DNA from 2 places in the Streptomyces sp. NPDC021100 genome. Region 1 is predicted to be linked to the other one. Evidence: riboswitches for the same ligand, from Rfam matches in the RefSeq annotation. Region 1 holds a riboswitch; the other holds the start of a gene.
The links. Region 1 has a riboswitch for cobalamin ahead of ACH4PU_RS22060 (HoxN/HupN/NixA family nickel/cobalt transporter). Riboswitches for the same ligand answer to the same signal wherever they lie in the genome.
Positions count from the first base shown of each region.

Region 2: it holds a riboswitch for cobalamin, as region 1 does, so the genes downstream of both, ACH4PU_RS28345 (FecCD family ABC transporter permease) here and ACH4PU_RS22060 (HoxN/HupN/NixA family nickel/cobalt transporter) in region 1, are expected to answer to the same signal.

Region 1 is NZ_JBIRQH010000012.1:136,816-140,204, forward strand. It holds gene ACH4PU_RS22055 (class I SAM-dependent methyltransferase) at 1-62, opposite strand, end outside; gene ACH4PU_RS22060 (HoxN/HupN/NixA family nickel/cobalt transporter) at 189-1,331, opposite strand; cobalamin riboswitch at 1,364-1,585, opposite strand; gene ACH4PU_RS22065 (APC family permease) at 1,892-3,389, shown strand, end outside.
Region 2 is NZ_JBIRQH010000019.1:92,924-96,312, reverse strand. It holds gene ACH4PU_RS28350 (ABC transporter ATP-binding protein) at 1-486, opposite strand, end outside; gene ACH4PU_RS28345 (FecCD family ABC transporter permease) at 486-1,574, opposite strand; cobalamin riboswitch at 1,674-1,804, opposite strand; gene ACH4PU_RS28340 (FABP family protein) at 1,799-2,404, opposite strand; gene ACH4PU_RS28335 (DsrE family protein) at 2,684-3,049, shown strand; gene ACH4PU_RS28330 (DUF3099 domain-containing protein) at 3,077-3,355, opposite strand.

The sequences.
Region 1 (3,389 bases):
GCGTAGAGGGTGGCGAGGAGGGTTTCCTGGACGCCGGTGAGGGTGATCTTCTCGCGGTCCATGGGCCTCCTCGCCGAAGGGCGGACGCTTCCGTTCTCACGGTAGCCCCGGCGGTGTCCTCCCGTCCCGGCCCCGGGGAAGACCGGCCGGGCGGGGGACGGAGGGGGGATGCCGCCGGGGCCCGGCCGTCAGCCCTCCGCCGCCGGGGCCGTCGCGCCGCGCGCGGCCCAGCGCTGCTCGACCTTGGCGAGGCGCCAGTAGGCGAGGGCCGCGGCCCAGACCACCACGAACAGGCCGACGATGACGAAGCCGACGTTGTCGAGGTTCAGGCCGGCGATCCAGCCGGTGACCGCGTCGTCCATGTCCAGCTTCTCGTGCAGCACGCCGACCAGTTCGATGGTGCCGATGAGGAAGGCGACGGCGATCGACAGGCCGGTGATGGTGAGGTTGTAGTAGACCTTGCGGACCGGGTTGGAGAACGCCCACTGGTAGGCGAAGTTCATGAACGTGCCGTCCAGCGTGTCGAAGAGGCTCATGCCGGCGGCGAACAGCAGCGGCAGGCAGAGGATCGCGTACCAGGGCAGTCCGGCGGCGGCGCCGCTGCCGGCCATCACCATCAGGGTGACCTCGGTGGCGGTGTCGAAGCCCAGGCCGAACAGGAAGCCCAGCGGGTACATCTGGCCGGGGCGGCTGATGGAGCGGGTGAACCGGCCGAGGATCCGGTTCATGAAACCGCGCGAGTCGAGCTGCTTCTCCAGCTCGGTCTCGTCGTAGCGGCCCTCGCGCATGGCGCGGAAGATGCGCAGGATGCCGGCCAGGGCGACGAGGTTGAGGGCGGCGATGAGGTAGAGGAAGCCGCCCGAGACGCTGGTGCCGACGATACCGAGCGTCTGGTGGGTGGACGACTCCTCGTCCATCAGCGTGCTCGCCATGTGCGTGCCGCCGGCGACCAGGGCGGCCATGACGACCACGACGCTGGAGTGGCCGAGGGCGAACCAGAAGCCGACGGAGACCGGGCGCTTGCCGTCGGCCATCAGCTTGCGGGTGGTGTTGTCGATGGCGGCGATGTGGTCGGCGTCGAAGGCGTGCCGCATGCCGAGGGTGTAGGCGGTGACGCCGAGGCCGACGCCGTACACCTTGGATCCCACGTGGTAGTCGTTGGGGACGACGAGCAGGAAGAGCACGCCGAAGGCGACGACGTGCAGGGCGGCTATGACGGCGAGCAGGCCGGCGGTCCGCATCGTGTCCTCGCGGCGCCAGCGGAAGGCGGCGGACGGCCCGGCGGCGGCTTGGGCGGACACGCCGGTGGGCGCGTCGGTGGGCAGGGTCATTTGGGGGTTCACGCTCCAGCACCTCGTGGATCGGTTCACTGAGATGCCGTGGCCGGTCTCCTGGCTGACGGGTTCGTTCGCGTCCGCCCCCGCCTTCCCGGCAGCCGGCTGCGGCCAGTGGCTCCCCGCGCCCGGTGGCGCGCGGAACGGGACGGTCACTCCCCGATCACAGTGGCGAGGGCCGCTCCGGAATCGGATCCCCCTGGGAGGGTCCTGCACCGGTCTTCCCGAACACCACGGCCGGGTCACTGTAACGCCCCTGCCAGTGCGGATGCACCGAGAGTGGTGATTGTCATGTCCTGCCTCAGGGGGCGCTCCGGTTGCGGTACCGGCTTCCGTCCCCTGCCGCGCTCCGGTCCCGTGCGCCCCGGGTCTTGACTCGGCGCGGAGCGCCCGGCCAGAGTCACCCAGCATCGCGTCCGGCCCACGGGCCCCAACTCCCGTGCGCTGTTCGGGCGATGGCCGCGCACCGGTCCGGCCCGCCCCGTCCGGGGTGATGGACGGGCCGGGCGGGCCGGTGTACGAGTGCAGGTATCGCGCCGACGGGAAGGGTGGCCGCCATGGCGGAGAGAGCGGGCGAGAGAGCCGACGGGCCGGACGGTCAGGGCGGATTCGTCCGCCGCGTCGGACCGTTCCAGGCCACCGCCATCAACATGAGCCAGATGTGCGGGATCGGCCCGTTCGTCACCATCCCGCTCATGGTCGCGGCCTTCGGCGGCCCGCAGGCCGTCATCGGCTTCCTCGCGGGCGCGCTGCTCGCCCTCGCGGACGGCCTGGTGTGGGCCGAGCTCGGCGCGTCCCTGCCGGGCGCGGGCGGCAGTTACGTCTACCTGCGGCAGGCGTTCCAGTACCGGACGGGCCGGCTGATGCCGTTCCTGTTCGTCTGGACGGCCATGCTCTACGTGCCGCTGGCCATGGCGAGCGGCGTGATGGGCTTCGTGCAGTACCTGGGGTACCTCTGGCCGGGCATGACCCCGACGCAGGGGGACCTGACGGGGCTGGCGCTCATCGTGGTCGTCGTGGCGCTGCTGTGGGGACGGGTGGAGAACATGGCCCGGATCACGACGGTGCTCTGGGGCGTGATGATCGCGGCCGTGGTGCTGGTGATCACCGCCGCGTTCACCCACTTCAGTCCGGACCGGGCGTTCACCTACCCGTCGCACGCCTTCGAGCTGACGAGCGATCACTTCTGGATCGGCTTCGCGGCGGGGCTGACCATCGGCATCTACGACTACGGCGGTTACTGGACGACCGCTTACATGGGCGCCGAGATCAAGGACCCCGGGCGTACGATCCCGCGCTCCATCATCTACTCCATCCTCGGCATCATGGGCATCTACCTGCTGCTGCAGATCGGCACCCTGGGCGTCGTGGACTGGCGGGACATGCTCGACGCGGACAACGTCGCCTCGTCCTCCGTGGCCTCCGCCGTGCTGGAACGCACCTGGGGGCGGGGGGCCGCCGACGCCGTCACCGTGCTCGTCCTGATCACCGCCGTGGCGTCGGTCTTCACCGGTCTCCTGGGCGCCTCCCGGATCCCCTACAACGCGGCCCGGGAGAAGGTGTTCTTCCGCGCGTTCGGCACCCTGCACCCCCGCCACCGCTTCCCCGTCCTCGGCCTGGTGAGCATGGGGGCGATCGGCTGCGTCGGGTTCCTGATCGGCCGTCATACGGACCTGGCGACGCTGATCCAGCTGCTGACCACGGTGATGGTGCTGGTCCAGGCGCTGGGGCAGATCGCGGCCGTGACCGTCCTGCGCCGCCGCCAGCCGGCCCTGCCGCGCCCGTACCGGATGTGGCTCTACCCGCTGCCGAGCCTGGTGGCGCTGGTCGGGTGGCTCGTCATCTACGGCTACGCGGACCGCAATTCGCCCGGGCGGCACCCCATCGAGTGGTCGCTCGCCTGGTTCGCCGCGGGCTGCCTGGCCTTCCTGCTGTGGGCGCGGGTGGAGCGGGTCTGGCCGTTCGGACCGCGGGAGATCAGCGAGGAGTACCTGCCGGGCGCCGGCGGGGACACGGATGAGGGCGCGGGTGAGGGCGCCGCCCCGGAACCGGACG
Region 2 (3,389 bases), on a different contig from region 1:
CAGGACCAGCACCTTCGGCCGCTGCGCCAGGGCGCGCGCGATCAGGACGCGCTGCTTCTCGCCGCCGGAGAGGGTGAGGAAGCCGCGGTCCGTGAGGTGCCCGGCGCCGACCCGCTCCAGGGCCGCCGCGCAGGCGTCGGTGTCCTCGCGGGAGGTGCGGCCGGCCGCCCGCTGGTGCGGCAGCCGGCCCATCGCGACGACCTCGGCGACCGTGAAGTCGAACTCGCCGCCCGACTCCTGCGGCAGCGCCGCCAGCCGCCGGGCGCCCTCGCGGGCGGTGAGCCCGTGCAGGTCGTCGCCGTCCAGCAGCACCCGGCCGTGCGTCGGCCGCAGCGCGCGGTAGACGCACCGCAGCAGCGTCGACTTCCCGCTGCCGTTGGGTCCGACGACGCCGACGAACTGCCCGCTCTCGGCCCGCAGTTCCACGTCCCGGACCAGCCGGGCGCCGGCCACCTCGACCGACAGGTCCTCGATGTCGACCCGCATCAGGCCCCTCCGAAGGTGTAGCCGCGCCGGCGCATCAGCAGGATGAAGCAGGGCACGCCGATCAGTGCCGTGATCACGCCGACCGGCAGTTCGACGGGCGCGAGCAGCAGCCGCGAGACGACGTCCACCCACACCAGCAGCACAGCGCCCAGCAGCGGCGCGACCGCGAGGACCCGGCGGTGGTCGGCGCCGACCAGCATCCGGGTGGCGTGCGGGACCATCAGCCCGACGAAGCCGATGGCGCCGCTGACGGCCACCACGGCACCGGTGACGGCCGCGACCACGACGAACAGCACCCGGCGCCGCCGCTCGGGGTCGACGCCGAGCGCGGACGACGTCTCGTCGCCCATGGCCAGCACGTTCAGGCCGCGCGCCGACCACAGCAGGTAGCCCAGGCCCAGCAGCACGGCGCCGGCGGCGATCGGCACGGACTGCCAGCTCGCCCCGCCCAGGCTGCCGAGCAGCCACATCATGGCCGAGCGGGCGGCGTCCCCGCGGTCCGCGCTGAAGACCATCAGGGTGGTGATCGCGGAGAAGCCGTAGTACATGGCCGTCCCGACCAGCACCAGCCGCAGCGGGGTCAGCCCGTGCCCGGTGCCGCGGGCCGCCGCGTAGACCAGGGCCATGGAGGCGAGCGCGGAGAGGAACGCGGCGCTGGACAGCGCCCAGACGCCCAGCGAGCCGAGCACGCCGAAGAGGAGCACCGCGTTGGCGCCGACGGCGGCGCCGGAGGAGATGCCGAGCACGAACGGGTCGGCGAGGGCGTTGCGGACCAGCGCCTGGGTGGCCACGCCGACGGCGGCGAGCCCGGCGCCGACCACGGCCGCCAGCAGGGCGCGCGGGAAGCGCAGCTCCCAGACGATGGTGTAGGCGGAGACCTCGTCCGCCCCGATCCTGCCGCCGGTCAGCCCCGCGCCCAGGTAGTGCAGCACCCGGCCCCAGCCGATGCCGGAGGAGCCGAGGGCGACGCAGCAGAGCAGGGAGCCGAGCAGGGTCACGGTCAGCCCGGCGAGCAGGGGTGGCAGCGGGATCCGCCGCGCCGGTGCGGTGGTGCCGGGACCGGGCGGGGCGTGTGCGGTGGTCGCCAAGGGGGACGCCTTCGGCTCGGGCCGTGGGCCCGGGCGAGACGTGCCCGGAGGAGCCCCGCCGCGCCGCGGGGGGCCTCCCCTCGCAGTCCACGGCAAGTTGTCAGGAGCTGACACCGCCGCGGGTGATCGGGCTCGCAGAACGGGTGTTCTGCCTACCGTTGCGGGTCAGCGCCGGACTTCGACCGGACTTCCCCCGCGGGGCGCTTCGTACGAGAGCCTGGGGCTTACGGCTGCTCGGGGTTGTAGGGGGTGCCGTCCGGGCGGAAGAAGGAGACGCCGTCCGGCAGGTCGTCCGGCAGGTTCCGCGCCCACTCCTCCAGAGCGGCCACGTCGGCGGTCTTCTTCAGCTGCGCGGACATGTACGGCCGCAGCGGCACCTCGGGGGTGGCCTTCTCGCCGACCCACATCAGGTCGCCCTTGACGTACCCGTAGAGGCGCTTGCCGCCGGAGTACGGGCCGGACGCGGCGGTCCGTGCGACCGCGTCCGTGACGATGTCGATCTGCGGCTTCTTGTCGGCGAGCTCGCCGTACCAGACCTCGACGACGCCCTGGTCGCGGATCATGACGACCTCGACCTTGCGGTCCTTGTCGATCCGCCAGTAGCCGCTCTCGGTCTCCAGCGGACGGACCTTGTTCCCCTCGGCGTCGAGCACCCAGCTGTGCGAGACGTACTCCAGGAAGTCCCGGCCGTCGTGGGTGAAGGTGACTTCCTGCCCGAAGTTGCACTTCTCGGAGCCCGGGAAGTCGGCGACGCCCGCCCCCTCCCACTTGCCGAGGAGGAAGACGAGGGGCACCAGGTCCCGGTGGAGGTCGGACGGAATCTCGATCATGGGCTCAGCTCAGACGATCTGTAGGGGGGGTGGTCGGGGAGGCTCAGCGCTGGCCCTGGTACAGCTTCTTCCAGGTCAGCCCGGCGAACGCGAGAACGCCGACGGCGACCAGAACCAGCAGGGTGGTGAAGAATGCCTCAAGCACGAGCGCGCTCCTCGGTCGGAGTGAGGGGTTACGGACCTGCGACGAGTCTAGTCGGCCCGCTCCGGATCGGCGGTGCGAGGTGGTACGGGCCGCACAGGCCCCCCGGGAACGGGCGCCCGGCCTAGAGTGATCCCATGCGGAAGAAGCTCGTGATCAAGGTGACGGCGGGCGCGGACGCGCCCGAGCGGTGCTCGCAGGCGTTCACGGTGGCGGCCGTCGCCGTCGCGAGTGGCGTCGAGGTCTCGCTGTGGCTGACCGGGGAGTCGTCCTGGTTCGCCCTGCCGGGCCGGGCGGCGGAGTTCGAACTGCCGCACGCGGCGCCGCTGCCGGAGCTGATCGACGGCATCCGGGCGGGCGGCGGCATGATCACCGTCTGCACGCAGTGCGCGGCGCGGCGGGACATCGAGGAGAAGGACCTGATCGAGGGCGCGCGCATCGCGGGGGCCCAGGTGTTCGTCGGCGAGGCCATGGCGGACGGCGTGCAGGCGCTGGTCTACTGAGCCGTCACTGGCCGTCGCGCTGAGCCGTCACTGACCATCCCGCTGGTCGTCGCGGCCGCGCCGGTCGTCCAGCTCGTTCCACCAGCGGTCGGACTCGGGGTCGCCCGTCTCCTCGTCCCACCAGCGGTCGTCGGGACCCCGGCGGTTGGCCACGATGGCCGCCACCGGGGGGATGACCATCGCGAACAGGCACATGCCGATGGCGGCGGGCACGGACCACAGCCGTACGACGGCCCAGGCCAGGACGAACATCCCGACGCACGTGCCCATCATGGCGAAGTACAGGTGGCGCCGCCGCGCGTACATGCTTCAACGGTACGGCGGGGCCCGGTCGCCGTAC